4 regions of the Skermanella mucosa genome follow, and region 3 is predicted to be linked to each of the others. Evidence: riboswitches for the same ligand, from Rfam matches in the RefSeq annotation. Region 3 holds a riboswitch; each other region holds the start of a gene.
What was found. Region 3 has a riboswitch for thiamine pyrophosphate ahead of JL100_RS02180 (ABC transporter substrate-binding protein). Riboswitches for the same ligand answer to the same signal wherever they lie in the genome.
Positions count from the first base shown of each region.

Region 1: it holds a riboswitch for thiamine pyrophosphate, as region 3 does, so the genes downstream of both, thiC (phosphomethylpyrimidine synthase ThiC) here and JL100_RS02180 (ABC transporter substrate-binding protein) in region 3, are expected to answer to the same signal.
Region 2: it holds a riboswitch for thiamine pyrophosphate, as region 3 does, so the genes downstream of both, thiO (glycine oxidase ThiO) here and JL100_RS02180 (ABC transporter substrate-binding protein) in region 3, are expected to answer to the same signal.
Region 4: it holds a riboswitch for thiamine pyrophosphate, as region 3 does, so the genes downstream of both, JL100_RS06900 (ABC transporter ATP-binding protein) here and JL100_RS02180 (ABC transporter substrate-binding protein) in region 3, are expected to answer to the same signal.

Region 1 covers NZ_CP086106.1:2,423,941-2,431,570, reverse strand. Annotated here, with positions in the region: gene thiC (phosphomethylpyrimidine synthase ThiC) at 52-1,857, opposite strand; TPP riboswitch at 1,941-2,058, opposite strand; gene JL100_RS10955 (hypothetical protein) at 2,138-3,049, opposite strand; gene JL100_RS10950 (hypothetical protein) at 3,245-3,469, opposite strand; gene JL100_RS10945 (EAL domain-containing protein) at 3,765-4,967, shown strand; gene JL100_RS10940 (response regulator) at 5,034-6,668, opposite strand; gene JL100_RS10935 (PAS-domain containing protein) at 6,665-7,630, opposite strand, start outside.
Region 2 covers NZ_CP086106.1:577,394-585,023, reverse strand. Annotated here, with positions in the region: gene JL100_RS02680 (polyprenyl synthetase family protein) at 1-511, opposite strand, end outside; gene JL100_RS02675 (putative signal transducing protein) at 710-925, shown strand; gene JL100_RS02670 (tRNA1(Val) (adenine(37)-N6)-methyltransferase) at 928-1,686, shown strand; gene JL100_RS02665 (S49 family peptidase) at 1,735-2,577, shown strand; TPP riboswitch at 2,667-2,767, shown strand; gene thiO (glycine oxidase ThiO) at 2,758-3,969, shown strand; gene thiS (sulfur carrier protein ThiS) at 3,966-4,199, shown strand; gene thiG (thiazole synthase) at 4,238-5,008, shown strand; gene JL100_RS02645 (PP0621 family protein) at 5,045-5,284, shown strand; gene JL100_RS02640 (glycine--tRNA ligase subunit alpha) at 5,504-6,430, shown strand; gene glyS (glycine--tRNA ligase subunit beta) at 6,447-7,630, shown strand, end outside.
Region 3 covers NZ_CP086106.1:470,043-477,672, reverse strand. Annotated here, with positions in the region: gene deoA (thymidine phosphorylase) at 1-544, shown strand, start outside; gene JL100_RS02195 (DMT family transporter) at 548-1,468, shown strand; gene JL100_RS02190 (adenosine deaminase) at 1,465-2,508, shown strand; gene JL100_RS02185 (methyl-accepting chemotaxis protein) at 2,441-4,624, opposite strand; TPP riboswitch at 4,780-4,880, shown strand; gene JL100_RS02180 (ABC transporter substrate-binding protein) at 4,937-6,076, shown strand; gene JL100_RS02175 (branched-chain amino acid ABC transporter permease) at 6,073-6,948, shown strand; gene JL100_RS02170 (branched-chain amino acid ABC transporter ATP-binding protein/permease) at 6,983-7,630, shown strand, end outside.
Region 4 covers NZ_CP086106.1:1,508,665-1,516,294, reverse strand. Annotated here, with positions in the region: gene JL100_RS06925 (ETC complex I subunit) at 1-248, opposite strand, end outside; tRNA gene JL100_RS06920 (tRNA-Pro) at 277-353, opposite strand; gene JL100_RS06915 (class I SAM-dependent methyltransferase) at 529-1,194, shown strand; gene JL100_RS06910 (DUF192 domain-containing protein) at 1,198-1,668, opposite strand; gene JL100_RS06905 (acetoin utilization protein AcuC) at 1,744-2,880, opposite strand; TPP riboswitch at 2,990-3,098, shown strand; gene JL100_RS06900 (ABC transporter ATP-binding protein) at 3,091-3,858, shown strand; gene JL100_RS06895 (ABC transporter permease) at 3,858-4,619, shown strand; gene JL100_RS06890 (ABC transporter substrate-binding protein) at 4,626-5,597, shown strand; gene dprA (DNA-processing protein DprA) at 5,677-6,804, shown strand; gene topA (type I DNA topoisomerase) at 6,848-7,630, shown strand, end outside.

The DNA of each region.
Region 1 (7,630 bases), 2.0 Mb from region 3:
TTCATGGAATAAGGAATTTATACCGATTGAAGGTCCCACGCAACGTTCCCGTCACTCGACCGGGCGGTAGATCTCCGCGCCACCGGCCCGGAAGCTCTCCGACATCCCGGCCATGCCGGTGGCGGCGTACTCCCTCACCTCCTGCGTGATCTTCATGGAGCAGAATTTCGGGCCGCACATCGAGCAGAAATGCGCCGTCTTGGCGCCTTCCGCCGGCAGGGTCTGGTCGTGGAACCGCTCCGCCGTCTCGGGATCGAGCGACAGGTGGAACTGGTCGCGCCAGCGGAAGTCGAACCGGGCGCGGCTGAGGGCGTCGTCCCTCAGCCGGGCCGCCGGATGCCCCTTGGCGAGGTCGGCGGCGTGGGCCGCGATCTTGTAGGTGACGACACCTACCTTGACGTCGTCGCGGTCGGGCAGGCCCAGATGCTCCTTCGGCGTCACGTAGCACAGCATCGCCGTGCCGAACCAGCCGATCATGGCGGCGCCGATGCCGCTGGTGATGTGGTCGTAACCGGGCGCTATGTCGGTGGTCAGCGGGCCGAGCGTGTAGAAGGGCGCCTCGCGGCAGACGTCGAGCTGCCGGTCCATGTTCTCCTTGATCTTGTGCATCGGCACGTGGCCCGGACCCTCGACCATGACCTGCACGTCATGCTTCCAGGCGACCTGCGTCAATTCCCCCAGCGTCTCCAGCTCGGCGAACTGCGCCGCGTCGTTGGCATCGGCGATGGAGCCCGGACGCAGCCCGTCGCCCAGCGAGAAGCTTATGTCGTAGGCCCGCATGATCTCGCAGATCTCATCGAACCGGGTGTAGAGGAAGTTCTCCCGATGGTGCGCCAGGCACCATTTGGCGAGGATCGAGCCGCCGCGCGACACGATGCCGGTCACCCGCCGCGCGGTCAGGGGGATATGGGCGAGCCGGACGCCGGCATGGATGGTGAAGTAGTCGACGCCCTGCTCCGCCTGCTCGATCAAGGTGTCGCGGTAGATGTCCCAGGTCAGCTCCTCGGCCCGGCCGCCGACCTTTTCCAGGGCCTGGTAGATCGGGACGGTGCCGATCGGCACGGCGGCATTGCGGATGATCCACTCGCGGGTGGTGTGGATATTGGCGCCGGTCGAGAGGTCCATCACGGTGTCGGCCCCCCAGCGGGTCGCCCAGACCATCTTCTCGACTTCCTCCGCCACGGAGGAGGCGACGGCGGAATTGCCGATATTGGCGTTGATCTTGACCAGGAAATTGCGGCCGATGATCATCGGCTCGATCTCCGGGTGGTTGATGTTGGCCGGGATGATCGCCCTGCCTTTCGCCACCTCGTCGCGCACGAACTCGGGAGTGACATGGTCCGGGATCGCGGCGCCGAAGGACCGGCCGTCGCGCACCGCTTCGAGCGCCGCCTGCCGGCCGAGGTTCTCGCGGATCGCCACATACTCCATTTCCGGCGTGACGAGGCCGCGCCGCGCGTAGGCCATCTGGGTCACGGCGGCACCGGCCCGTGCCCGCAGCGGCCTGCGGGCGGGGCCGGAGAACTCCTCAAGGTTGCTGCGCTGGCCCTGGCGCAGTCCGTTGTCCTCCGGCCTGATCGGCCGGCCGTCATAGGCTTCGGTATCGCCGCGGACCGCGATCCAGCCGGCGCGCAGCGCGGGCAGGCCGCGGGCGATGTCGATTTCAGCGGCCGGGTCGCTGTAAGGGCCTGAGCTGTCATAGACCCGGACCGGCGGCTCGCCGCTCGCGGGCTCCAGGTCAACCTCGCGGAGCGCCACCCGCAGGTCCGGGTACAGCGTGCCCTGAACATGGACCTTGCGCGACGCGGGCAGCGGCCCGGTGGAAACGGTGAAGGTGGGATTGTTGTCTTTCGGCATCGTGATCTCCTGCTTCGAATGCGAGCGGAGATCCGGAATGCAGCGATGGAGCTGATGAGAACCGGCGTGGATGCGACGGCGCAACCCTCGCCCTCTCCCCTTCCTACGCCGGCACGACCCGGATCAGGTTCAAAGGGTCTCCGCGTTGCCGTTAGGCCGACGGAATCTCAGCCCCCTATCGGGGCTCCCCTGGGAATACGCCGATCCTCACGGCATCCCTGCCGCTTGTCAAGCCGCCAATCGCGGAAAGGTCGAGCCTCACGTCCACAGAGGGACTTCCTCAGACGGGCTTCAGGAAATAGGGCCGGTTCCGGACTGCCACCGGGTCGGACTGGAAGGTCTGGATCGCGTAGGCCGGGGTTCCCTCCAAAAGGTCCCGCATGACGATGCCCATCGGATGGGGGCTGGCGCCGTATGTCAGCCGGACCCGATCCGCCGGTCCGGCGTCGGCGATGAAAAAGGTGTCGAACGGCCGGGTGACGCTCCAGCGGCAGCCGACGGGGCCGGCCGCGGACACCCCGTACCGGCTGACGGGGGAAATCATGCCGGGAAGCGGGGCCAAGCCGGTGGTGTCGATCAGAGCGGTGAAGATGAACTCGGCCGGGTCGTCGGGATCGTTGACCCGGAACCCCCAGGTCTGCATCCACTCAATCTCGGCGGCCGCGGCCATGCCGTCGCGGACCGGGTTCGGCGCCGGCAGGTTGACCAGGAAGCCGGTCTTGAAAACCGGATCGCCGAACAGCTCCCTGCCGACCGCGACGGCTGCCGGATCATCGCACGGCATGAACAGGCGGTGGTTTCCAAGCAGCTTCGTCTGCTCGTCGCCCATCAGCCACTGATCGAAGGTGATGTCCGGAATCTCGTCCCCGCGACCTTCCGGACAGGCCACGATGCTCAGTTCCAGCTCCTGGACGATCCCGGCCGCCGACGGTGACCATTGCTCGGGCGGCAGGTTCAGCCCGGCCGATCGGAAAGCGCTATGGACATGGAAGCCGTAGCTGACCGAGGCGCCGTCGCCGAAAATGGCGGGCCGCAGCCCGCTCCCCTTGAAAAGATCCATCACCCTGACGGGATCGACAAGGTAATGGACCATGCAGCTGGACAGCGAAGCATAGTGGAAGGGCGATGCCACTCCGGGCGGAAGCGCCGGCAGCCGGTTAGGTGTGTCGGGCCTTCTGGGTGTGGACGGCATTTCCTGGCTTCCTACGGGGATGTGCGACCAGGAGAGATAAAACCGGCAATAGGCGGAATGCCACCATTTTCTTCCGAACCAATATTACAAATCTGAAACCGTCATCCAATCTTCAGACACCATGGCCATGCCATGGCAGCCGGTCCGGCGGCGGACCCCGCCCCGGCGTCCTACCCGGCCATGGCGGGATAACGCTTACTTCTCGGTTTTAGCCAGGACGTGGAGCGCCTGGGCCCACAGGAAGTATTTGCACGTCGCCAATTCCTCGATCGTGTCGATACCGAAGGCTTCCTTGAGTTTAAGGGCGTCGCTCTCGGTGACGCCCGCAAGGGCGGCTGGGGATTGGGCCATCAGCTGCTTCGGCGTCATACCCTCATAGGTCTTGTCGAGAATCGCTTTAAGGCTTTCGATCGCGGCCATCGTCAGCTCCCTGATAGAGGTTACTTATCAAAGCGGGTCTAACCAACATGCAAGCACGCTTACTCTGGGTACGTGCGCTGATATGTATATTGCATAAGAGAAATCCAAGGCATGAAGCGGCGTTCTCACGTTGTTACGAATGGAACACTCCGCTTGGCTTGCAAACGATCGGTTTCGGTCGATCGGATTATTTGACCGGCATGGCTTGCCTTTACAAAAACTGGATTAAGCCGTATTTTCCTGAAAATGGTTCGTTTCGGTTCGGCAGCCGGCGGCCCTTCGTGGAGACCCTCCCTTGATCCGCAAGACGTTTCGACCAGGTGCAACGATCTTCTTCGAGGGACAGCCGGCCGACTGCGCCTATATCGTCGAGCGGGGACAGGTCGAGATCTGCGCCACCAGGGACCAGACCCACATCACGCTGGCGACGCTCGGCCGGGGCGAGATCTTCGGCGAGATGGCGGTGCTTGACGACAGCGTCCGGTCGGCCGCCGCCCGGGCGACGGAAGAGACGGAGGTGCTGATCATCCGGCGGGACCAGCTTAAGCGACGCATTCAGGAAGTCGAGCCGATCGTCGGGCAGTTGCTCGGCAGCCTGATCAGCCGGTTCAGGCAGGCGCAGATCGGCCTTCTCAACGACCTGCCGGGCCGGGACCGGGGGACGGCGAATCACCTGGTGGTATCGGCTCCCACCGGCGGCACGGAGCGCGGCGAGTCGGCGCTGAACTGGATCCACCGCGAATACGACCTGGAACGGGGCCTCGGCGCCGGGGAGTTCGAGCCGTTCTTCCAGCCGATCGTGACGATCGCGGGCGGCGAACTCGCCGGGTTCGAGGCCCTCGCCCGTTGGCGGCATCCCGACCGCGGCTTGGTGCCGCCGTGCGAGTTCATCGACCTGAGCGAGAAGAGCGGCCTGATCCGGCAGATCGATCTGACCATCATGGCGGATGCCTGCGCGTTGCTGCGCCGGACCGCCGGCGACCGCCCCCTGCCCTTCCTGAGCGTCAACCTGTCGTCGCAGCATTTCACGGATATGGACGTGGTGGAGGGTTTGGCGAAGCGGTTGGAGATGACCGGTTTTCCCGCCGAGCGGCTGAAGGTCGAATTGACCGAGACGGCGCTGGTCCACGATCCGCACCAGGCCTACGAGGTCATGTGCAGGATCAAGGACCTCGGCGTGACCCTGGCGCTCGACGATTTCGGGACCGGCTACTCCAGCCTCTCCTACCTGCACAAGTTTCCGTTCGACGTGCTGAAGATCGACCAGTCGTTCGTCCGGGCGTTGGGCGAACAGGGACGCACCCATCACATCGTCGAAACCATCATCACACTGGCCCGCCGCATGGGCATGGAGGTGGTGGCGGAAGGCGTCGAGACGGCCGACCTGATCCAGCCGCTTCGGGATCTGGGATGCACGTTCGGCCAGGGTTATCATTACAGCCGGCCGGTCCCGGCGGACGTCATGGGCGGGATGCTCGACCAACCCACCGGAGTTTGACGACCGGCTGCGCATTCCGCGCAGATCGGGCGGCGGGACGCCGCCCCTCCGCACAGGGTACCTGCCTCAGCCGAGTCCCCCCTCGTCCAGTCCGCGGTCCAGGATCGTCAGGAAGGCGTCGACCACCAGAGGGTCGAAGTGGGTGCCGCTCTGGGATTTCAGATGATCGATCGTGTCCTGGAGGGTCCAGGCCTCCTTGTAGGGGCGCTTGTGCATCAGGGCGTCGTAGACGTCGGCGACGGCGGTGATCTTGCCGCTGACCGGGATCGCATCGCCCTTCAGGCCGGCGGGATAGCCGGTTCCGTCGTATTTCTCGTGATGGGTTTCCGCCACCTCGGCGCCCAGGCTCAGGTAGCTGCGGCCCGGCACCATCTTGGCGACTTCCCGCAGGACGTTTCCGCCGATCGTCGGATGCTGGCGGATCACGGCCATCTCCTCCTCGGTCAGGCGGGCCGGCTTGTTCAGGATGCTGTCGGGCAGCCCGACCTTGCCGACGTCGTGCAGGATGCTGGCGAGACCGATCTGGTCGACGAAGCGGTCGTCGATCTCGTCGGGGAAGGCGTCGCGCGCCTTCAGTTCCGCCGCGATCAGACCGGTCAGGCGCTCGATTCGGCGGACATGGTGACCGGTGATCTCGTCCTTGAACTCGGCCAGCTTGCCCAGCGCGTAGACCGTCGCCTTCTGGGCATTGAGCACCTGTTCGTAGAGATAGACGTTGTCGAAGGCGATCGCGACCTTGCCGCAGAAGATTTCCAGCAGGTTGCGGTCCAGGTCGCCCAGGGGCGGATGCCCCTCCAGATAGACGACGCTGGTCGAATGGTTGCGCGAGCGGAACACGATCACGCTATGGTCGGCGCAGTAGATGTTACGTCCTTCGTCGAGGGATCGCCTTATGTCGGCGACGGCATCGGCCGAAAGGATCCGCTCGAGCGGCTGCCCGGGTTCCACGCCGAGCATTTCCGAGCTGGCCAGCACCTGGAGCGCGCCTACCGGCGCCACGCCGCCGTCCTGGCAGACGGTGCAGAGCAGCGACCCGGTAGCCCCGTGGATCAGCGAGCGCAGCTGGAGCAGGACGCCCTCCACGAACTGGCTCATGGAGCGGTGTTCGAACAGCGACGCCGATCCGTCGATGATCTTCTCCAGCCCGCGGCGGCTCATGTCGATGCTGATGATGTGCTGGTACGACCGCAGGGCCGCGACTACCGCCGTGAACAGCTTCTGGGACGTCAGCTCGCTCTTGGATTTGTAGTCGTTGATATCGTAGTTGACGATCACCTGGCGCTCGGGCGCCTGTCCCGGCTGGCCCGTGCGCAGGATGACCCGGACCTGCTCGTTCCCCGCCGTGCGCCGGATGAACTCGACGCAGCGCAGCCCCGCGTCGTCGGTCTCCATCACCACGTCGAGCAGCACGACGGCGGTGTCGGGATGCTCCAGGATCAGGTGGCAGGCCTCCGACGCGCTGAAGGCGCTGATGAATTCGAGCGGCCGGTCGTCGAAGACGAAGTCGCTGAGGACCACCTTGGTGATCGCATGGACCTCCCGGTCGTCATCGACGATCATCACCTTCCAGGGCTTGATCCTGCGGCGGTTCGCCGTCGGACTGTCGAGGGCGGAGGACTCGTCCTCCCCGCCCTCCCCGTCCGTTTCGTCGACGAACAGCAGGTCGTCGTCGTCGCCGATTTCTCCGTCGATGGCTGTCATCGCTCGTCGATCCAAAGCTCCACTTGACCCGGGGCGGTCCTGGGAATGGCAAGGATGAAGGCGGCGCCCTCTCCCACGGCGCTCCGCACTTCGATGGTGCCACCCAGGCTCTGGGTCACGATGTTGTAAACGATGTGCAGCCCCAGTCCTGTGCCCCCCGTTCCCCGCCTGGTGGTGAAGAAGGGCTCGAAGATGCGCGCCAGGTTCTTTTCCGGGATGCCCCGCCCGGTGTCGGCATATCGTATCACCACGGTGGCGCTGTCTTGCAACTCCGCAGAGATCGTGATCGTCCCGATCTGCCCTTCGGAGAAGCCATGGAGGATCGAATTCATCACGAAATTGGTCAACACCTGGGATAATGCACCCGGGTAGCTGTCGATTTCAAGATCATGCGGACAGTCCACCACGACCGCGTGCTGGGTCTGTTTCAGCCGCGGCTTCAGGCTGAGCAGGATCTCGGCGATGTAAGTCGAGAGGTTGAAGCGGCGCCGGATGTCCGTGGACTGGTCCACCGCCACCTGCTTGAAGCTCTGGATCAGCTCGGCCGCGCGGCCGATGGTGGCGACCATGATCGCCGACGTCTCGACCGCGGTCTCGAGGTAGCGCTCGGCTTCCGACTTCTTCAGCTTGCCGCCCTGGAACTGGGCGCGGAACTCCGCCGTCCGTTCGCCCAGGTGGGAGGCCGCGGTCAACGCCGTTCCGATCGGCGTGTTGATCTCGTGGGCGACGCCCGCGACCAGCGAGCCGAGCGCCGCCATCTTCTCCGCCTGGATCAGGCTGTTCTTGGCCTGCTGAAGGCCGGTATAAGCCAGTTCCGCCGCCTCCTTCGAGGCGCGCAACTCGTCCTCGGCGGCCTTGCGCTTGGTGATGTCGGTATAGCTGCACACGAAGCCCCCGCCGGGCAGGCGGTTGCTGCGCGCCTCCACCACGGTCCCGTTGGGGCGCCGCCGCTCGTAGATCGG
Region 2 (7,630 bases), 110 kb from region 3:
CGTTGGACGTGGTGAGCTGGAGCACCTCGCCCTCCGCGATCACCGCGGATGCGTGGGACAGGATGCGCAGCACCTCCAGCGAGCCGTCCTCGACCATCAGTTGGAAGGAGCGGCTGAACAGGAAGTCCCCGACCAGCACGCTCGCCTTGTTGCCGAACACGGCGTTGGCGGACGCCAGCCCCCGGCGCAGGTCGCTCTCGTCCACCACGTCGTCGTGGAGCAGCGTCGCGGTATGGATGAATTCGACGCAGGCGGCGAGCGCCTGGTGCCGGATCCCGTCATAGCCGCACAGCTTGGCGGAGGCCAGCGTCAAGACCGGGCGAAGGCGTTTGCCGCCCGCCGCGATGATGTATCCGGCGAGCTGGGGGATCAGCTCGACCGGCGACTGCATCCGGTCGATGATCAGGGTGTTGCAGGCCTTGAGGTCGTCGGCGACCAGGTCCGTCAGCTTATCGAGTGCGTTCACGTCGGGGTTTGATCGTTTCAGGCTGAGGTTGGTGACGACCGCCAATTTGGTCTCCAGCATGGCGTGGCAGGGCACGAATCGCTAGCGAGCATAAGGACAGGACTTCGCTGGTCAAGTGCGCTGTCGAAATCGACGCATGCCAGGCCGCGGCGGCATGCCGTTTCCATGCCTCCTCCGGCGTGCTATTCGCTGGGGAGGACAGGTTCGCCGGTCCGTCTGACCGGCCGTCCCGGGGAAGGAATCATGAAGGAACTCCTGCGCACGGTAGATCCGGTGCTGGTCTCGTGGCTGACGGCCCTGCTGGCCGATGCCGGCATAGAGGCGGTCGTCCTCGACACCTATACCAGCATCCTGGAAGGCAGCATCGGCGCGATCCCGCGGCGCCTGATGGTCGCGGAGGAGGATTATGCCGCGGCCCGCAGGATCCTGGAGGAGACGGGCCACCTTGCCCCCGACTGAAGATGCCCCCGGCCGATAACCCCGTCCCCCACCGGACCGCCGACCGGCTGCTGGGCGGCCGGGTCCTCCTGATGCAGCCCGCCCGGGGCTACCGCGCCGCCATCGATCCGGTGCTGCTGGCGGCGGCGACGCCCGCCTCGGCGGGGGAACGGGTGCTCGACGTCGGCGCCGGCGTGGGCGCCGCGACCCTCTGCCTGGCGTCGCGCGTTCCCGGGGCCGACGTAACCGGGCTGGAGCTTCAGCCCGATCTCGCGGCGCTCGGCGCGGAGAACATCCGCGCCAACGGGCTGGAGGACAGGGTCCGCATCCTGGAAGGCGACCTGCTGGCGCCGCCGGAAGGAATCGCCGCCACGGCCTTCGACCGGGTGATGACCAACCCGCCGTTCCAGGAGGCTGGCACCCATACCCCGCCGCCGGACGGGAGCCGCGCGCTGGCACATGGCGAGGGCGCGGCCGACCTGGCGGCCTGGCTGGACTTCTGCGCCCGCCGGGTGAAGCCGCGCGGCACCCTGACCGTCATCCACCGGGCCGACCGGCTGGACGACCTGATCGCCCTGCTGCACGGCCGGTTCGGCGCGATCACCCTGGTTCCGCTGTGGCCCAAGGCGGGCCGGCCGGCCCGGCGCATCCTGGTGACCGCGCGCAAGGGAGCCCGCAGCCCCGCCCGCCTGATGCCCGGCCTGGTGCTTCACGAGGCCGACGGGCGGTTCACCGGGGCGGCGGAGGCGATCCTGCGCGACGGCGCCGCGCTGGATCTTTGAAATCAGGGCGTCCGCCCCATGTTAAGCGGCATGCTGATCCGCCGTATCATGACCGCCCTCGGTCGCAAGCCCGCCCCCACCGTTTCCGTCCTCCGGCTGTCCGGCGTCATCGGCGCCGGCGGGGCGCTCCGCCCGGGAATCACCCTGGCGGCGCTGGCGCCCGCCATCCAGCGCGCCTTCTCCGTTCCCGGCCAGCAGGCCGTGGCGCTCCAGGTCAATTCGCCCGGCGGCTCGCCGGTCCAGTCCGCCCTGGTCGCGGGACGGATCCGCCAGCTGGCCGACGAGAAGAAAGTGCTGGTCTTCGCCTTCGCGGAGGACGTCGCGGCGTCGGGTGGCTATTGGCTGGCCTGCGCCGCCGACGAGATCTATGCCGATCCCAGCTCGATCATCGGCTCGATCGGCGTGGTATCCGCGGGCTTCGGCTTCCAGGACCTGATCGCCCGCTACGGGATCGAGCGGCGGGTGCACACCTCCGGTACCCGCAAGGCCATGCTCGACCCGTTCCAGCCCGAGCGGGACGAGGACATCGTCCGGCTGAAGGCGATCCAGGCGGAGATCCACGACGCCTTCAAGGCGATGGTCCGCGGCCGGCGCGGCGACCGCCTGAAGGGGACCGACGACGACCTGTTCTCGGGGGAGTTCTGGACCGGCGCCAAGGCGCTGGAGCTGGGGCTGGTGGACGGGCTCGGCGACCTGCGCTCGGTCATGCGCGACCGCTTCGGCGAAAAGGTCAACCTGCGGCTGGTCCATGGCGAGCGCCGCTGGTGGCGCGGCCGCGTCCGGACGGAAGCGGCGCTGCCGCTGCTGCCGGCCGGCGTCGCCGACGACCTGGTGTCCGCCGTGATCGGCGCCGCCGAGGAGCGTGCCATGTGGTCCCGCTTCGGCCTGTAGCGCCGGCCCCCGGGCTGGGCGGCTGCCCGATAAGCCTTGCGGTCATACCGGGGCATGCCGCATAGTCGCGGCCCCGGACGAGAGTCCGGAAAATCTGGCTGGGGTGCCGGTCCGTCGATGGGCCGGCTGAGATCATACCCATCGAACCTGTTCGGATAATGCCGACGAAGGGAGCCCCCCATGACGACAGCGCGATCCATTTCCGATATTTCGACCGGCCCGCGGTCCGACCGCCCCTCGGTCGCCATCGTCGGTGCCGGCGTGGTCGGGCTGGGCATCGGCTGGCGCCTTGCCGCCGCCGGGTGCCGGGTCGAGATCTTCGACAAGGGCGAGGCGGGACGCGGCGCCAGCCATGCCGCCGCGGGCATGCTGGCGGCCGGGGTCGAGGTCGAGCCCGGCGAGGAAGGCCAGCTGCCGCTGAACCGGCACAGCCAGGACCTGTGGCCGGGCTTCGCCGAGGAGCTTCAGGCCGCCTCCGGCATCGATGTCGAGTTGCGCACCGAGGGCACCCTGGTGGTGGCCCTGAACGCCGACGACGTCGCCCGGCTGCGCTTCAATTTCGACCTCCAGAAGAGCCTGGGGCTCGGCCATGAGTGGCTGACCGGGGCGGAGGCCAAGCGCCGCGAGCCCTATCTGCACACCGGCACGGCGGCGGCGATCCTGAGCCCGCGCGACCATCAGGTGGAGAACCGCAAGGTCGCCCTGGCGCTCCGCACCGCCTTCGAGCGGGCCGGGGGGCGCCTGCACGAGAACGCTCCGGTCGAGGAAATCCTGGTCGAGGGCGGGCGCGCGGCTGGCTTGCTTGCCGCAGGCGGCCGGCCGCACCGGGCCGACGTGACCGTGCTGGCCGCGGGCGCCTGGTCGCGGGGGATTCCCGGCCTGCCCGACGATGCCCGGCCGCCGGTCCGGCCGGTCAAGGGACAGATGGCGGCCCTGCGGATGGACCCGCGCGAACCGCTGCTCCGCCATGTCGTCTGGACGCCCGGCGTCTATCTGGTGCCGCGCCGCGACGGCCGGCTGGTGATCGGCGCCACCGTGGAGGAGCGCGGATTCGACACCGACTTGACCGCCGGAGGCGTTATGTCCCTGCTCGAGGGTGCCTGGCGGGCGCTGCCGGGGGTCGAGGAACTGCCGATCGACGAGCTCTGGGTGGGCTTCCGCCCCGGCTCGCGCGACGACGCGCCCATCCTGGGGCCCTCGGCGCTGGACGGGCTGGTCCTGGCGACCGGCCACCATCGGAATGGCATCCTGCTGACCCCGGTCACCGCCGACGCCGTCTCCGACTATATCCTGACCGGGCGGATCGCCGAGGTCATCCGCCCGTTCGGCATCGACCGGTTCGTCAAGAAGGTGGCGCCAGGCCGCCCGCAGAGTGGGAAGGAACTTCCATGACCCGACATGTCCCCCCGCATATCCCCCCGCATATCCAGGTGAACGGCCAGCGCGAGCCGCTGGCGGCTCCGACGCTCGACGCCCTGCTGCGCGGGAAGGGGGTGGTTCCCGGAGCCCGCGGCGTCGCCGTCGCGTTGAACGGCGAGGTCGTCCCCGCCGGCCGCTGGGCCGACACGGCATTGGCCGAAGGCGACGACCTGGAGATCGTCCGCCCGTTCTCCGGCGGCTGACGCCGGATACTCCCATACGAAGCCCTGAAAGCACGTCCATGTCCGATTCCTTCGAGATCGCCGGCCGCAGGCTCACCTCCCGCCTGTTCATCGGCACCGCCGGCTACCCGAACCGCCAGGTCATGCTCGACTCCATCACGGCGAGCGGGGCCGAGGTGGTCACCGTGTCGATCCGCCGCATCAGCCTGGAAGGCTATGCCGAGAGCATGGTCGACCTGCTGGGATCCGATTACGTCCTGCTGCCCAACACCGCCGGCTGCTCGACCGCGCGGGAGGCGGTGCTGACCGCCCGCCTCGCCCGAGAGGCGCTGGACACGAATTGGATCAAGCTGGAGGTGATCGGCGACCGAGAGACCCTTCATCCCGACGTGGAGGAGCTCCGGCGCGCGACCGAGGAGCTGGTCGCCGACGGCTTCACCGTGCTGCCCTACTGCAACGACGACCCGGTGTCGTGCCGGAAGCTGGCCGACGCCGGGGCTGCGGCGGTGATGCCGCTGGGCTCGCCGATCGGTTCCGGCCTGGGCATCGCCAATCCCCACGCGATCGAGCTGATCTGCGCGCGCAGCTCCGTTCCGGTGATCCTGGACGCGGGGATTGGCACCGCCTCGGACGCGACCCTGGCGCTGGAGCTGGGGTGCAGCGCCGTGCTGCTGAACACCGCCGTCGCCAAGGCCCGCGACCCGCGCCGCATGGCCGCGGCGATGCGCGCCGCGGTGGAGGCGGGGCACGCCGCCCGGGAGGCGGGCCGCATCCCGAAGCGGACCTACGCCCAGGCCTCAAGTCCCCAGCTCGGCCTGATCGGCACCTGACTTGACCGGCATGGGGCGAGGGCACTAAGAGAAAGCATGTTGAAGTTCCTCACCCTCGTCCTGCTGATCGCCATCGTGTGGTTCGGCTTCAAGTTCGTGACCCGCTCCCAGGCGATCGCCAAGGCGAAGCGCGAGATGGCGGCCCGCCGCGAGGCCGGGCTGCCCCGCCCGCGCCCCCGCGACGCGCAGGAGATGGTCCGCTGCGCCTCCTGCGGCGTCTACGTGTCGGCCACCAAGGCCAGCGCCTGCGGCCGCCCGGACTGCCCTTACCGGTGAGGGGGTTCCTGTTGCTTGTCCACAGATGAACGCAGATGGACACAGATGTTTTTTCGATCCTGTCTGTGTTCGTCTGCGTTGATCCGTGGGCAATCCGGCCCTGCGCTGTTCACCCGCCCCGGGTCGCCGGCTCCGACGCATCGCCTCCTGCACTTGATTCCGCCAGATTGCCCGCGTATCGTCCACGCACTGCAACATAATCATAAAGTGTGAGCGAACATGGCGCCTGCAAGCGCGGCGACACGGCCCCTCAGCTTCCAGGGGCTGATCCTGAAGCTCCAGAATTTCTGGGCGGAACAGGGCTGCGTCATCCTCCAGCCCTATGACATGGAAGTCGGCGCCGGCACGTTCCACCCGGCGACGACCCTGCGGGCGCTGGGGCCGCAGGCGTGGCGCGCGGCCTATGTCCAGCCGTCGCGCCGGCCCAAGGACGGGCGCTACGGCGAAAATCCGAACCGCTTGCAGCATTATTACCAGTTCCAGGTGATCCTGAAGCCATCGCCGGCCGATGCGCAGGACCTGTACCTGAAGAGCCTCTACGCCCTGGGGATCGACCCCGCTCTGCACGACATCCGCTTCGTCGAGGACGACTGGGAAAGCCCGACCCTGGGCGCCTGGGGACTGGGCTGGGAGGTCTGGTGCGACGGCATGGAGGTCACCCAGTTCACCTATTTCCAGCAGGTCGGCGGCATCGAGTGCGATCCCGTCGCGGTCGAGCTGACCTATGGCCTGGAACGGCTCGCCATGTATGTGCAGGGCGTCGAGAACGTCTACGACCTGGACTTCAACGGCGCCGGCGTCCGCTACGGCGACGTCTTCAAGCGGTCCGAGGTGGAGTTTTCCACCTTCAACTTCGAATATGCCGACACCGACCGGCTGCTCCGGCATTTCAAGGACGCCGAGGCGGAATGCCGGATGCTCCTGGACGCCAAGCTGGCCCTGCCCGCCTATGACCAGTGCATCAAGGCGAGCCACCTGTTCAACCTACTGGATGCGCGCGGCGTGATCAGCGTGGTCGAGCGGGCCGCTTATATCGGCCGCGTCCGAACGCTCGCCAAGGGCTGCTGCGAGGCCTGGTTGGCGGGATTGCCGGCATCGGCCCCGGCACTGGCCCCGGCCCCGTCCGCCGCCGGCCCGACTTCCTGACAGACCGCCGGAAACCATGCCCCAGCTTCTGATCGAACTGTTCTCCGAGGATATTCCGGCCCGCATGCAAGCCCGCGCGGCCGAGGATCTCCAGCGTCTCGTCACCGCCAAGCTGGAGGCCGCCGGCCTGACGGCCGCCGCGAGCGAGGCCCACTCCACACCGCGCCGGCTGGCGCTGGTGGTGGAAGGATTGGCCGGGCGCACCGCCGACGTGCGGGAGGAGCGCAAGGGACCGCGCGTCGGCTCGCCGGAGCAGGCGGTCGCCGGGTTCCTGCGCGGGGCCGGCCTGTCCAGCCTGGACCAGTGCGAGCAGCGCGACACCGGTAAGGGGTCGTTCTGGTTCGCCGTGGTGGAGAAGCCCGGCCGCGCCACCGCCGAGGTGCTGCCCGGCCTGATCGCCGAGACGATCCGCGAGCTGCCCTGGCCCAAGAGCATGCGCTGGGCGACCGGCGGCTTCCGCTGGGTCCGTCCGCTGCACCATGTCCTGGCGGTGTTCGACGGCAAGCCGGTCGAGGGGTCGTTCGATCTGGGCGGCGGGCTGGGAACGTTGACGTTCGTCGACACCACCCGGGGGCACCGCTTCCTCTCGCCCGACGCCGTGGTCGAGGCCGGCAGCTTCGAGCGGTACCGCGAGGGCCTGCGGTCCGCCCACGTGATCCTGTCCAGGGACGAGCGCCGGGCGAAGATCGCGTCCGACGCGGCGGAGGTCGCGGGCGCCCACGGCCTCGTGGTGGCGCCGGACGAGGGATTGCTCGACGAGGTCACGGGGCTGGTCGAATGGCCGGTCGTGCTGAGCGGCGCCATCGACCAGCAGTTCATGGACGTCCCGCCGGAGGTTCTGACGACCTCCATGCGGACCCACCAGAAATATTTCGCCACGACCGACGCGACCGGCGCGCTGGCGCCGCACTTCGTGGTGGTCGCCAACATGGTCACGTCCGACGGCGGGGCCGCCGTGATCGCCGGCAACGAGCGCGTGCTGCGCGCCCGGCTGTCCGACGCCAAGTTCTTCTGGGAGCAGGACCGCAAGGTCAGGCTGGAGGAGCGGGTTCCGGCCCTCGAGTCCGTCATCTTCCACGCCCGGCTCGGCACCGTCGCGGAGAAGGTCAGCCGGCTGGAGACCCTGGCCGCCGAGCTGGCCGCCTTCGTGCCGGGCTGCGACCCCGACCGGGCGCGGCTGGCCGCCCGGCTCGCCAAGGC
Region 3 (7,630 bases):
CCTGCTGACGGGAGCGGGCCATGACGGGCGCCTGTACGAGGTGACCGCCGGCCTCTCCGCCGAGCTGCTGGTGCTGGGCGGCCTGGCGCGCGACACGGACGCCGCCCGCGTGATGGTGGACGAGGCGATCTCCACCGGCAGGGCGGCGGAGCGGTTCGCCGCCATGGTCGCGGCGCTGGGCGGTCCGGCAGACCTGCTGGAGAACCCCGACATCCACCTTGCGGAAGCGCCGTTCCTGCGGGAGGTCCGCATCCGCGACGAGGGTTTCGTCACCGCCGTTGACACGCGCGCGCTGGGCGTCGCGGTGGTGGCGCTGGGCGGCGGCCGGACCCGCGTCCAGGACCCGATCGACCCGGCGGTCGGACTGTCCGACGTCGCGGGCCTGGGCACGCCGACCGGCCCGCACGCCGCGCCGCTGGCCATCGTGCATGCCAGGACCGAGGAAGCCGCCGAGGCCGCGGCCGGCGCGGTCCGCGCCGCCTTCGCCGTGGGACACTCCGCCCCGGCGCCGGTGCCGCCGATCGCCCGTCGGCTGGCGCGCTAGACGGTGGCCCGGGAAACAGGAAGCGCCCAGGGGGAGATCCTGCGCGGGATCTGCCTGCTGACCCTGGCGCTGGTGGCCTTCGCCGTGATGGACGTGCTGATCAAGTGGCTGTCGGCCAGCTACGGCACGTTCCAGATCGTGTTCTTCCGCTCGGTGTTCGGCCTGCTGCCGCTCTGCGTGCTGGTGGCGACCTCGGGCGGCATCCGCCTGCTGCGGACGTCCCGTCCGGGCGGGCACGTGCTGCGGTCGCTGGTCGGCGCCAGCGCGCTGGTCTGCTTCTTCTATGCCTTCAAGCACATGCCGCTGGCCGACGTCTACGCGATCCATTTCGCGGGGCCGCTGTTCCTGACGGCGCTGTCCGGCCCGATGCTGGGCGAACATGTCGGCTGGCGCCGCTGGAGCGCCGTCGGGGTCGGCTTCCTCGGTGTCGTCGTGATGCTCCAGCCCGGCAGCGGCATGTTCACCCCGGTGGCGCTGGTGCCGCTGCTGGGGGCCGTGTTCTACGCCTTCGCCATGATCTTCGTGCGGAAGCTGAGCCGGACCGAGACCAATGCGGCGATCGTCTGCTACTTCACGCTGACCGGCGTCGCGGTCGGGGCGATCGGCATGGCCGCGGACTGGCGGACGCCCGACCTGCCCGGGTTCGGCCTGCTGGCGGCCGTCGGCATCCTGGGCGGCGTCGCGCAGATCATGATGACCCAGGCCTTCCGCTCGGCCCCCGCCGCCGTGCTGGCGCCGTTCGAGTACACGGCGATGATCTGGGCAGTCCTGTTCGGTTACCTGGTGTTCGCCGACGTGCCGACCTCGGCGGTGATCACCGGCGCCCTGATCGTCTCGGCCAGCGGCCTCTATATCCTTCACCGGGAGACCCGCCGGCAGCCCCGGCCGGTCATCGAAGCCACAGAGAAAGCCGTGGTGCCATGACCATGCCGGGTATTCCCAAGGCCGAGCTTCACGTCCATCTGGAAGGGACCGCCACGCCGGAGCTGGTCCGGGCGCTGGCGGAGCGCAACGGCATGGCCCTGCCGCCTGGGCTCTTCACGGAGGCGGGCCACTTCGCCTGGACCGACTTCCTGCATTTCCTGAAGGTCTACGACGACGCCGCGTCCGCGATCCGCACCGCGCGGGACTATCGCGACGTCACATACGATTACCTGCGCCGCTGCGCCGCCGAGGGCGCCGTCTATGTGGAGGTGATGTCGTCGCCCGACCACGCGAGGATGGCCGGCCTGTCGTTCCAGGACCACCTGGACGGCATCGTCCAGGGGTTCGAGGACGCCCGCGCCGATTTCGGCATCGAGGCCCGGCTGATCGTCACCTGCGTGCGCCATTTCGGCGTCGAGCGCGGGCTGGAGGTCGCCAGAGCCTGCGCCCGGCACCGGCACCCGCTGCTGACCGGCTTCGGCATGGGCGGCGACGAGAACCACCTGTCCGCCGCCGATTTCGCCCCGGTCTTCACCATCGCCCGGAACGACGCCGGCCTGGGCTGCACCGTCCATGCCGGCGAGTCCGCCGGGCCGGAGAGCGTGCGCGACGCCCTGGACCACCTGCCGGTCAGCCGGATCGGCCACGGCGTCCGCTCGATCGAGGACGCCGACCTGATCCGCCGGATCGCCGGCGAGGGCATCGTGCTGGAGGTCTGCCCGACCAGCAACATCCGCACCGCGGTGTACGGCTCCTACGCCGACCACCCGCTGGACCGCCTGCGCGCGGCCGGCTGCGCCGTCACGCTGAACAGCGACGACCCGCCCTATTTCGCGACCACCCTGGGCGGCGAATACGAGGTCGCGGCGGAGGCGTTCGGCTGGGGTGAGGAGTACCTGCGCAATGCGACGGTGACGGCGCTGGAAGCGGCCTTCCTGGACGCCGAAACGCGCGGCCGGCTGCTCGGGCCGATCAAGTCGGCCGGCAGCCCAGCCGCAGGGCGCCCCAATGGCGGCCATGGACCAGGATCGGGGCGCTGACGTCCTTCAGCAGCAGGAACCTGCCGCCGCCCATGTCGCGGCGATAGGTCTGGACCAGGGCCGGCGCTCGGCTGCGGGCGGCGGCGATGCCGGTGAAATCGTCGAACAGGCGGCGGTTGCGGCAGTTGGCGGTGTTCCAGGCCGGCTCGCCCGGCCGCTGGGGCTGCGAATATTTGAGGTTGTGGGTCGGCAGATAGCCGTTGCGGTCCACCGCGACGCAGAAATCGATCCGCGTCTCCTTCTGGAGCACAGCTTCCTGGATCGGCGGCAGCAGGCGGTCGCACAGGTCGGTGTAGGCGGTCAGGTACTGCTGGGGATCGGTCCCGGGGATCGGCTGGTAGGCGGTGGAGAACATCGCCGCGGCGCTGATGCCACCCTCGTCGATGGTGTCGTCGAACAGGCCGGAGATCTGGCGCGCCGCCGCCTGCACGGTCTGGATCAGCGCCTCGTCGCCCCGGTGCCAGCGGTCCAGCGCCTCGGCCAGCGCGGCCTGGACGGCAGGGTCGAGGTCCTCGAAATGGACATGGAGCACTTCCCCCTCGATGGTCGTCGCCTTGGCCGCGACCTCGCCGATGCCCGGCAGGTCGAAGGAGACGAGGCTCCCCTGCGCGGCGGTCCCGGCGGCCAGGCGGACCTGGGCGCCGCCGCTGGAGATGTTCTCGACGCAGGCCGGCACCGTCCGCCCGTCGATCCGGCATTCGGTCTTTATGTCCACGGTGACGCGCATCGCGCGCCGGCGCTCGGCGAAGCGGGAGTTGCGCAGGCTGGAGATCACCCGCTTCTCGATGTTGACGACCTGCTCGACCAGTTCGGTCGTGTTGTTGCGCAGCTGGGTCGATACCGTTGTGGTCAGTCCCGCCTGGGTGGCGACGCTGCCGATCCGCTCGTGCACCCGGCGCACGCTGTCGGCCGTCTGGGTCACGGTCTGGGCGATGTCCTGGGTGACAGCGTCCTGCTCGACCACGGCGGAGGCGATGGCGGTGATGGTGTCGTTGACCAGCTCGACCCGGCCGGCCACGTCGGCGATCGCGCTGACCGTGTCGCCGATGGCCTTCTGCATGGACTGGATCTCGGACCGGATATTGCACGTGGCATGGTTCGTCTGGTCGGCCAGCAGCTTGACCTCGTTCGCGACGACGGAGAAGCCGCGCCCTGCCTCGCCGGCGCGCGCCGCCTCGATGCTGGCGTTGAGCGCGAGCAGGCGGGTTTCCTTGGCGATCTTCTCGATCAGCGAGGCGATCGAGCCGATCCTGTCGGACACGTCGGTCAGGTTGTTGGCGATGTCGCGGGCGGCCTGGGACCGGATAGTGGCGTCTTGGGCGGCCCCGGTCGAGCGGTCCACCTGACGCGAGATCTCGGCGATGGAAGCGGAAAGCTCCTGGGTGGCGGCGGCGATGGTCTGGGCATTGACGTCGGCCTCGTGGGACGCCTCGGCGACGTGGCCGCCGTCCTCGCTGACCATGCGGGCGGCGCCCAGCACCTCGGTCGAGGCCCTCTCCATCGCCTCCGCCTTGCGGCGGACCAGCTGGACCGCGTCGTCCAGCTCCTGCTCGAAGGTGTCGGCGAGGTCGAGCAGCTCGTCGGTCACGTGCTGCTCGGTCGTCGTGTGGGTATAGACGGAGAGCGCCAGCTCCGCCTCCATCAGGAGGGTGCGGATCAGCGTCGCCGCCTGGTCGGCCGCGGCGTGCCGGCTCCAGCGGTTGCGCTCGATCACCGAGCGGACCAGCCGCTCCAGGATGAAGGAATAGGCCGAGAGGTAGAACCGCGGCTTCAGCCCGACCCGGTGGTGGGCCGACCCGATCCGCTGAACCCGCTCCACGTACCCGGCGTCGATGCCCTCGACGAACAGCTTGTGCCAATGGTCCTGCTGGGCGCAGATCAGGCGGGTGACCATGCCCTCCGCCGCGATCAGCTCCGCCGTCTCGGGAAAGCGCTTCAGGAAGCCGTAGAAATCGGTGAGGATGCCGTCCAGGTCGGCGTTGACATGGGGGCCGAGCTGCCGGAGCGAGCGCTGCGTGGCACCGTCGATCCGCCAGAGCGCCAGCTCGACCGACGTGCCATGGGACGGGGCCGCGTCGGGCTGAGCCCGCGCGTCGGACAGCTCGCGAGTGTTCATTGGTCATCCCCCCAGTTGCAATCGCGGACAATCGGGCGCCAGGGTTGCAGCGGCAATGATCTACGTCAAAAGTATTAGATCAAACGGCCGAGCGATCTCCTTCGGATAGGGCTGGCCGAGCCTTGACGGGGCCAAGCCGGACTGTCACTGTCGCGTCACGAAGGCTGGGGTGCCGGGCCGATCCGCCCGTGCTGAGATCATACCCATAGAACCTGATCTGGATCATGCCAGCGAAGGGAGCCCGTGGGACCGACCAAGAGCAAATCGCGGCACTCACAGGTTTCCGCTTCGCAAGGAGGAAGGGAACCGACGATGCCCGCCCGGAAGTCCACACTGTTCGCCGCCGCGTTCGCCGCCGCCCTGTCGTCCGCCGCCGGTCCCGCCACTGGGCCCGCCGCCGCGGCAGACCTGGATATTCCGGTGCTGGTGCCGGTCACCGGCTTCCTGGCGCTGGAGGGCACCAGCCAGCGCAACGGCGCCGTCCTGGCGATCCGCCACGCCCCCGAAGGACTCTCGGTGCGGTCGGAGGTGATCGATACCGGCACCTCCCCCGAAGGCGCGGTGACCGCGCTGGTCCGGGCGGCCGGGCGCGGCGCGCCGACCGCGGTCGCCGCCAGCATGCTGGGCACCCAGATGCTCGCCATGCTGCCGCTCGCCGACGAGTACGGCATTCCCCTGGTCACGGTGTCCGGCACGGCGTCGATCACGGAGCGCGGCAACCCTTGGGTCTTCCGCTTCTTCCCCGGCGACGGGGTCACCAAGACCGCCCATGCCCGCTACGTGGCGGAGGAGCTGGGCAAGCGCCGGCCGGCGGTGATCTATCAGACCACCGCCTATGGCCAGAGCGGCCAGGCGCACCTGCGCGACGCCTTCGCCAAGCTGGGCGTCGAGCCGGTGTTCGAGGAAGGCGTCGATCCCGGCATCCGCGACATGCTGCCGGTGCTGACCAAGGCCATGGCGGCCGACCCCGACGTGCTGGTCCTGCACCTGCATTCCGGCCCGACGGCGCTGTTCGTGCGGCAGGCGGCGGCCATGAACCCCGGCGTACCGATCGTCGCCGGCTCGGCGATGCACCAGCCCTCCACCGCGGCGCTGCTGGAGCCGACGGAGCTGAAGGGCGTCTGCGCCGAGACCTCGGCCTCTCCGGTGTCGGGCGGTTCGCCGGAGATGGAACGCTTCACCGCCGAGTACCGCGCGGCCTTCGGCACCGAGCCGGACGCCTTCGCGCTCGGCCAGTACGACGGCATCCGCATGGTGCTGGACGCGGCGGCCAAGGGGGCGGACACGCCGGAGGCCGTGCGCGACGCGCTGGCCAAGGGGACCTACGGCGGGCTCGCCATGACCTACCGCTCCGACGGCCGGGGCAACATGGCCCATTCCGCCGTCATCGTCTGCTACGACGGGACGTCGCGCGTTCCGGCGGTGGTCAAGCGCTACGACGTGGCGCCGTGACGGGTGTCGCTCAGCTTCTGGTCAACGGGGTGGCGCTGGGCGCCGCCTATGCGCTGGTCGCCCTGGGCTTCGTGCTGGTGCTGAACGCGACCTCGGCCGTCAACTTCGCCCAGGGCGACCTGGTGATGGCCGGCGGATTCCTGGCGGTGGCCCTGGCGGGCCTTATCCCCCTTCCCGGCATCCTGCTGCTGCCGCTGGTGGCGGCGCTGATGGCGGCGCTGGGGCTGCTGGTGTCGCTGCTGGCCTACCTGCCGCTTCGGCACCGCCCGCCGGTCAGCGTCTTCATCAGCACCATCGCGGTCGGTATCATCCTGCAGAACGGCGCCACCCTGCTGTTCGGGCCGGAGCCGAAGGCGGCGCCGCCGCTGTTCGGGGGCGGAACGCTGGAGATCGCCGGCCTGCTCGTGCCTAAGCAGTCGCTCGCGGTCGTGGCGGTGGCCGGCCTGCTGATCCTGGGCCAGCACTGGCTGTTCGCCCGCACCCAGCTGGGCCGGCGCCTGCGGGCGACCGCCCAGGACCCGGAGATGGCGCGGGCCTGCGGCATCCCCGTGACGGTCATGGTCGCCGCGACGTTCGCGCTGGGCGCCGCCCTGGCGGGCGCCGCCGGGCTGCTGCTGTCCAACCAGTTCTTCGTGACGCCGACCTCGGGCAGCGGGCTGATCCTGAAGGCCTACATCGCCGTGACCATCGGCGGCTGGGGATCGGTCCCGGGCGCCGTCGCCGGCGCGCTGCTGATCGCCGCGTTCGAGGTGCTGGTGTCCGCCACCCTGTCCTACTCGGCGGCGACGGCGGCGCTGTACCTGGCGCTGCTGGCGATCCTGGCGGTGCGTCCCCAGGGCCTGTTCGGCGAGGCGGCCCGCAGCCGTGCCTGAGAACCGGTTCACGATGATTCCCGGAAGAGGCGCCATGCCGCTGCTCGCGGCGGCCGGCGCGGCGCTCGCGGCCTACGCGCTGCTGGTCGCCGATCCCTATGGCTTGCGGGTGCTGACCGTGGCCGGGGTCTATGCGCTGGCCGTGATCGGCTACCAGATGATCTTCGGCAATGCCGGCGCCCTGTCGCTGGCGCAGGGCACCTTCTATGGAATCGGGGCCTATGCCACCGGCATCCTGGGCAGCCGGTACGGCCTCGGCTTCGAGGCGACCTTCCCGCTCTCGATCCTGGCGCCGGCCTTGCTGGCCCTGGCGGTCGCGGCGCCGGTGCTGCGGCTGGAAAGCCATTACTTCGCCCTGGCGACGCTCGGCATCGGGCAGGTGGTGCTGCTCGCCGCGGTGGAGTGGCAGGGTCTGACCGGCGGCTCCAACGGGATAGCCGGCGTGCCGGGCGTCGAGCTGTTCGGCTGGCGCCCCGGGCGCGGCCTGCCCCTGGCGCTGTTCGTCTGGACCCTGGTGGCGCTGGGCGCGCTGGCGGCGTGGCGGATCGGGCGGGGCCTGCGCGGCCTTGCCTTCCCCCTGATGCGCGACACGCCGGCGGCGGCCCGCACGCTGGGCATCGACATCGACCGGCTGCGCCTGGAATGCTTCGTCCTCGGCGCCGCCTATGCCGGCGCCGCGGGA
Region 4 (7,630 bases), 1.0 Mb from region 3:
CGGACCCGGCGCTGGTGGGCGTCTTGGACCATGTAGTCCCAGCCCTTGCGCTCGGCGAAGGCGACGGCTTCGTCCTTGGTCGGGAACTTGAGGCGAACTTGGTTCAGGGTGTCGCCGGACGAGATCCAGCCCATCAGGGGCTCGGCACGCCGGGGGGTCGCGATCTCGTATTCCAGGACCCAGTCACCCATCTTACCGCGACCGGACTGCATGGTCGACTTGCTGGGCTGATAGATACGCACCTGCATGGTTCGCTTCTCCACGACTTCTCGCATATGGTCGGAGCGCCGAGATTCGAACTCGGGACCCTCTGCTCCCAAAGCAGATGCGCTACCAGGCTGCGCTACGCTCCGCCAGAGCGTGACATACATCATCGGGGCAAACTCAGCAACCACTGCCCCCGGAGCCCCCCGAAGAAAGTTCCGGAGCTTTGTCGTATGGACATACGCAGGGCGCCGTGGCATTCGGCGACCAGCCACCGACCGCGGATATCGCCCCCCGGATATCGACCCGACACGAGGATCCCGAGTGACCCAGCAATCCATGTTCCTGCCGCCGGCGATACACCGGTACATCCTGGACAATTCGCTGCGCGAGCCGCCGGTGCTCGCCCGGCTCCGTGCCGAGACGGCCAGCCTGACCCAGGGCTATTACCAGATAGCACCCGAGGAAGGGCAGATGCTGACCCTGGTGCTGGAACTGCTGAGGGCGCGGCGGACGCTCGATATCGGCGTGTTCACCGGCTACAGCGCGACGGTGGCCGCCCTGGCGCTGCCGCCCGAAGGCCGGGTGGTCGCCTGCGACGTCAGCGTGGAATGGACCGACGTGGCGCGGCGCTACTGGGCCGAGGCGGGGGTCGCCGACAAGATCGACCTGCGGCTGGCCCCGGCGACCGAGACGCTGGCGGGCCTGATCGGCGAAGGTGCGGCGGGCAGCTTCGACTTCGCGCTGATCGACGCGGACAAGGAGCTTTACCCGACCTACTACGAGCAGGCGCTGACCCTGGTGCGGCCCGGCGGCGTGATCGCCATCGACAACACGCTCTGGCGCGGCACCGTCGCCGATCCGGAAGCGACCAAGCCGAAGACCGAGACGTTCCGGGCCTTCAACGCCTTCGTCCATGCCGACGAGCGGGTCACCCAAGTGCTGTTGCCGCTGGGCGACGGCCTGACGCTGGCGCGCAAGCGCCCCTGAAGGCTATTGCTGCTGAAAGGCCGGGTGAACCACCCGGTCGCCGGCGCGGATGCCCAGCCGGGCGGCCATGCCGCCGTTGATCTCCAGCACGCCCTTGACCTGCCCCGCGGAACTGATGGTGTCCAGCGACTGGGGCACCGCGTTCTCGTGGATATTCACGATCCGGCCTTCGGGACCGATAAACACCATGTCCAGCGGGATGAAGGTGTTTTTCATCCACATGGACATGGTCTGGAGTTGCGGCAGCACGAACAGCATCCCGGCGTCGGGCGCCATGGTCTCGCGGAACATCAGGCCCTGCGCCATCTGGCGCGGAGACTCGGCGATCTCGACGGAGAACGGATACTTGCCGCCCGACGCGGTCTCGATGGTCAGGCGGTCGGTGCGGAAGGTCTCCGCGGCGGACAGGGACCCCTGGCCGGCCGCAACCAGCAGCAGGACGAGGGTGAAGGTTCGAATGATCGCGGCAGCCATGATCCAGTCGCTACAGGAGCCCGCCCTATATGTAAAGCATTTGGGCGAATCCTGCACCGTCAGGATCCTGCACCGTCACGACATGACCGCGTCCACGACCTGCCGGACCTCATCGCGCACCGGGCCGGGCCTCGGGGCGTCGGCGATCGTGGTGAACCAGTGTTCCGGCGGGTTCTGGCCCTGGCGGCGGGTCCAGGTCAGCGCGCGCAGCACCTCCTCCGCGTCCTCGGTCACGGGAGCGTCGGGGTCGATGCCGTTGAGGGTAGCCCAGACCCCGGTCCAGCAGCGGCCGACCGACCAGGGATTGTAGCCGCCGCCGCCCAGGACGAGGACCCGGGGAGCCAGCGTCGCGAGGGAGCGGACCGCGTTCCACAGCGCGCGGTTGGACAGTTCCAGCCGGCTCATGGGGTCGTCGGCCAGGGCGTCTGCGCCGCACTGGATCACCACGGCGTCGGGGGCGAAGCTCCGGCCCAGCGGCATCAGGGCGTTCTCCAGGATGTAGTCCAGTTCGGAGTCATTGAACTCCACCGGGACCGGCAGGTTGCGCGCCATGCCGCCGCCCCGGTCCCCGACCTTGCCGGTGAAGGGCCAGCGGGTGCCCTCATGGACCGACACGGTCAGCACCCGGTCGTCGTCGGCAAAGGCGTACTCCACCCCGTCGCCATGGTGGGCGTCCAGGTCGGCGTAGTAGACCCGCCGCAACCCGCCGTCGAGCATGGTGAGGATCGCGAGCACCGGGTCGTTGAAGTAGCAGAAGCCGCTGGCCCGGTCGCGCAGGCCGTGGTGGGTGCCGCCGGCCGGGTTGTAGATCACGCCCTCGTGCTCGGCCAGCAGGCGGCCGGCCAGGATCGAGCCGCCCGACGCAGTGGCGGGGCGGCGGAAGACCTCGGCGAAGATCGGGTTCTCCAGCCGGCCGATATTGTAGCGGTCGCGCGCCTCGGCATCGAGCCGCTGCTCCGCCTCGGCCCGGCGGACCGTCTCTATATATGTGCGGTCGTGGAAGCGGGCGAGTTGGTCGGGCGTCGCCCTCGGGCTGTCCAGATAGGCCCGGTGGTCCAGCCACCCCATGGCCCGGGAAAGGTCGATCGCGGTGGAGACCCGGGGGATCGCGAGCGGGTGCTTCTTGCCGTAGGTGGAGGCCCGGTAGATTTCGCTTCCGATGAAGAGCGGGCCGATCGGCGGGGACTGGGCGGGGCGGGACGGGTTCAGCATGGACGCTGACCTAGGCCGCCCCCCGCGCTTCGTCAACTCCGTGCGTTTATCTGCGTATTCGGTATCCCGGCGCCTTGCCAGGGCGTCACGGACTTGCAATAGTCCGTCCAACCTCACTGGGGGGAGCCGATGGTCGGCTGAGAGGTCCCAAGACTCGGGACGACCCCTGGAACCTGATCCGGTTGATACCGGCGTAGGGATCAGTGACCCATGCACGACCTCGTGCGGCCGACCGTGTCGGCCCGTCTTCCCAGCATCGGCGTGAGAATTGAGCGGGCCCGCCTGACCTATGGCGGCGTGCGGCTGTTCGACGGCCTGGATTTCGAGCTGGAAGGCGGCCGCTGCACCTGCCTGCTGGGACCCAGCGGCGTCGGCAAGACCACGCTGCTTCGGCTGATCGCCGGGCTGGCCGATCCGGAGCCGCCGACGCTGCTGACCGCGGAGGATGGAAAGCCGCTGGAAGGCCGGGTCGCCTACATGGCTCAGCAGGATCTGCTGCTGCCCTGGCTGGGCGCGCTGGACAATGTATTGCTGGGGCCGAGGCTGCGGGGCGAGGCGGTGGGCGCCGCCCTGGTGGACCGGGCGCGCGGGCTGCTCGACGCGGTCGGGCTCGGCGACCGGCTGCAAGCCCGGCCGGCGGAGCTGTCGGGCGGCATGCGGCAGCGTGTGGCCCTGGCCCGCACCTTGATGGAGAACCGGCCGGTCGTGCTGATGGACGAGCCTTTCTCGGCCCTGGACGCGATCACCCGGCTGAGGCTCCAGGAACTGGCGGCCGGGCTGCTGGCGGGCAGGACGGTGCTTCTGGTCACCCACGATCCGCTGGAGGCGCTGCGCATCGGGCACCGCATCCACGTGATGGCGGGGCAGCCGGCGGAGATCGGGCCGGCGATCTCGCCAGAGGGAGCGCCGCCGCGGCCGGCCGACGATCCGGCGCTTCTGGCGCGCCAAGCCGAGTTGCTGCGGCGGCTCTCGTCATGATGCGGATTGTCCGGCCCGCCGTGACCGTGATGGTCCTGATCGCCGTGTGGCAGGCGCTGGTCTGGGGCACCGGGGTGCCGCGCTTCATCCTGCCCGATCCGGCTCGGGTGGCGGTGGCGCTGTGGGAACGGGCCGGCCTGATCGGTTATCACGCGCTGTTCACGATCGGCGAGATCCTGGGCGGGCTGGCGCTTGGCGTCGTGCTGGGCGCCGCCACGGCGCTGACGCTCAGCTATTTCCGGCCGGCGCGGCGCTGGCTGATGCCGGTGCTGGTGTTCAGCCAGGCGATCCCGGTGTTCGCGCTGGCGCCGCTGCTGGTGCTGTGGCTGGGCTACGGCATGGCGTCCAAGGTCGCGATGGCGACCCTGATCATCTATTTCCCGGTGACATCGGCCTTCTTCGACGGGCTGAGGCGGACCGAGCCGGGCTGGCTGGACCTCGCCCGGACCATGGGCGGGTCGCGCTGGACCACATTGCTGCGCATCCGCCTGCCGGCAGCATTGCCCGCCTTCGCCTCCGGCCTGCGGGTCGCCACGGCGGTGGCGCCGATCGGCGCCGTGGTCGGCGAATGGGTCGGGGCGTCGGCCGGACTCGGATACCTGATGCTGCACGCCAACGGGCGCATGCAGGTGGACCTGATGTTCGCGGCCCTGCTGACCTTGGCGGCCATCGCGGTGACGCTCTATTTCGCGGTGGACGCGCTGCTGCGCCGTGCCCTGCCGTGGCAAACGGACAAAAATCCAGAAGACGAGAGGGACTGAACACCCATGCGTACCCAAGCATCGCGCCGATCCATCCTGAAGGCCGGGCTGGCGGGGCTGGTCCTGGCGGCCGGCATCGCCGCCTCGGCGCCGGCGTCGGCCCAGGACAAGCTGACGGTCCTGCTGGACTGGTTCGTCAACCCCGACCACGCGCCGCTGTATGTGGCGCGGGAGATGGGCTACTTCCGCGACGCCGGGCTGGAGGTCGAGATGGTCGCCCCGGCCGACCCGAACGACCCGCCCAAGCTGGTCGCCGCCGGCCGGGCCGACCTGGCGGTGTCGTACCAGCCGCAGCTCCAGATGCAGGCGGCCGAGGGCCTGCCCCTGACCCGGATCGGCACGCTGGTCGCGACGCCGCTGAACACGGTGGTCGTGCTGGCGGACGGGCCGGTCAAGTCGATCGCGGACCTGAAGGGGCGCAAGGTCGGATACTCCGTCGGCGGGCTGGAGGACGCGCTGCTCGGCGCGATGCTGGAGAATGCCGGGCTGAAGCTGTCCGACGTGGAGCTGGTGAACGTCAATTTCAGCCTGTCGCCGGCGCTGCTTTCGGGACAGGTCGACGCGGTGGTCGGGGCCTACCGGAACTTCGAGCTGAACCAGCTCGACATCGAGGGCAAGGCCGGCCGCGCCTTCTATCCGGAGGAGCACGGCGTTCCACCCTATGACGAGCTGGTCATCGTCGCCAACCGCGAGAAGATCGCCGACCCCCGCCTGCCCCGCTTCCTGGACGCGGTCGAGCGCGGCACGCTGTACCTGATCAACCATCCGGATGAGTCGTGGAAGCTGTTCGTCAAGGCCAACCCGGAACTGGACGACGAGCTGAACCGGCGCGCCTGGCGCGACACCCTGCCCCGTTTCGCCCACAGCCCGGCGGCGCTCGACGCGAGGCGCTACGAGCGGTTCGCCCGGTTCCTGAAGGAGCGTGAGCTGATCGGGGAGGTTCCGAAGCTGGCCGACTACGCGATCGAGCTTCGCTGAGGGCCGTCCCTGCCAATATGCCGCATGCCTGCGTGTGCGGCGGGCGTTGATCATGCCGCCTCCTGCGGTATCGTGCGGCATGACTCAACTGAGACGCGCACTTTCCGATGCCGAGCGGATCGACTGGCTGCGGCTGATCCGGACCGAGAATGTCGGTCCGGTCACCTTCGCCCGTCTGCTGGAGCGGTACGACACGGCCACCCAGGCCCTGAAGGCGCTGCCCGACCTTGCCCGGCGGGGAGGCCGCACGGCACCGCTGCGGATATGCTCCAAGGCCGAGGCCGAGCGGGAAATCGCGGCGGCCCGCAAGGCGGAGGTGCGGCTTATCGCCTCCTGCGAGCCCGACTACCCGGTTGCGCTGGCCGCGATCGAGGACGCGCCCCCCATCATCGCGGTCAAGGGCCATGCGCACCTGCTGCGCGGCCGCTGCATCGGCATGGTCGGCGCCCGCAACGCCTCGACCAACGGCAAGCGGTTCGCGGAGACGATGGCCCGCGACCTGGGAGCGGCCGGGTTCGTCGTGGTCTCGGGCATGGCGCGCGGGATCGACACCAGCGCCCATGCCGGATCGCTGGGCACCGGCACCGTCGCCGTGGTGGCCGGCGGCGTGGACGTGATCTACCCGGAGGAGAACGCGGCGCTCCACGCCCGGATCGCCGAGCAGGGCGCCGTGGTCGCCGAATGCCCCATGGGGACCCAGCCCATGGCGCGCCACTTCCCCCGGCGGAACCGCATCATCTCCGGCCTGTCGCTGGGCGTGGTCATCGTCGAGGCGACGCCCAAATCCGGGTCGCTGATCACCGCGCGCACGGCGGCGGAACAGGGCCGCGAGGTCTTCGCCGTGCCGGGCTCGCCGCTCGACCCGCGCTCGCGCGGACCCAACGACCTGCTGCGCAGCGGCGCCAATTTCGCCGAGGGCGCCGAGGACATCATCCAGGCCTTCGCGGGAGTCGAGGCGCCGAGGTTGCGGGAGCGGGAGCCGGACCTGTTCTCCGTCGCGAAGCCCATGCACCTGGATGACGCGACCTTCGAGGAAATCCGCGACAGGCTGATGGAATGCCTGGGTTACACGCCGGTCCCCGTTGACGAACTGGTCAGAGGGTGCCAATTGTCTGCGTCGGTAGTACGGAGCGTGCTGACTGAGCTTGACCTTGCCGGTCGGGTTCAGCATCTGCCCGGAAATCAGGTCGTCCTGATTCAGCAATAAAAACTGAAAAAGTGACCGAACGCAAACAAGAGGCGGATTTCGCTTGTCTGGCAGCAATCTAGTCATCGTCGAATCCCCGGCCAAAGCGAAGACGATCAACAAGTATCTTGGTCCGGACTTCACCGTTTTGGCCAGCTTCGGCCATATTCGGGATCTCCCGCCGAAGGACGGCTCCGTTCGTCCCGAGGAAGACTTCGCCATGTCCTGGGAACTGGGCGACCGGTCCAAGCGCCATGTCGACGAAATCTCGCGCGCCATCCGCGGCGTGGATCACGTCTTCCTGGCGACCGACCCGGATCGCGAGGGGGAGGCGATCGCCTGGCATGTCCAGGAGGTGCTGCGCGAGGCGAATCTGCTGGACAAGGTCGACGTCCGCCGGGTCACCTTCAACGAGATCACCAAGGGCGCCGTCCTGGACGCCATGAAGCGTCCGCGCGACCTGAACCGAGAGCTGATCGAAGCCTATCTGGCGCGCCGGGCGCTGGACTATCTGGTGGGCTTCACCCTGTCGCCGGTCCTGTGGCGGAAGCTTCCGGGATCGCGGTCGGCGGGACGCGTCCAGTCGGTGGCGCTGCGGCTGATCTGCGAGCGCGAGGCCGAGATCGAGGTCTTCCGGCCGCAGGAATACTGGTCGATCGAGGTCACCTTCCAGACCGCCGGCGGCGCGCAGGTCAAGGCGCGCCTGACCCAGCTGGACGGCAAGCGCCTGGACAAGTTCGCGCTGGGCGAGGCCGGCGCCGCGAATGCCGTGGTCGAACGGCTGAAGCCGCTGAGCTACGCCGTCCATTCCGTCGAGCACAAGCAGGTCAAGCGGAACCCCTACCCG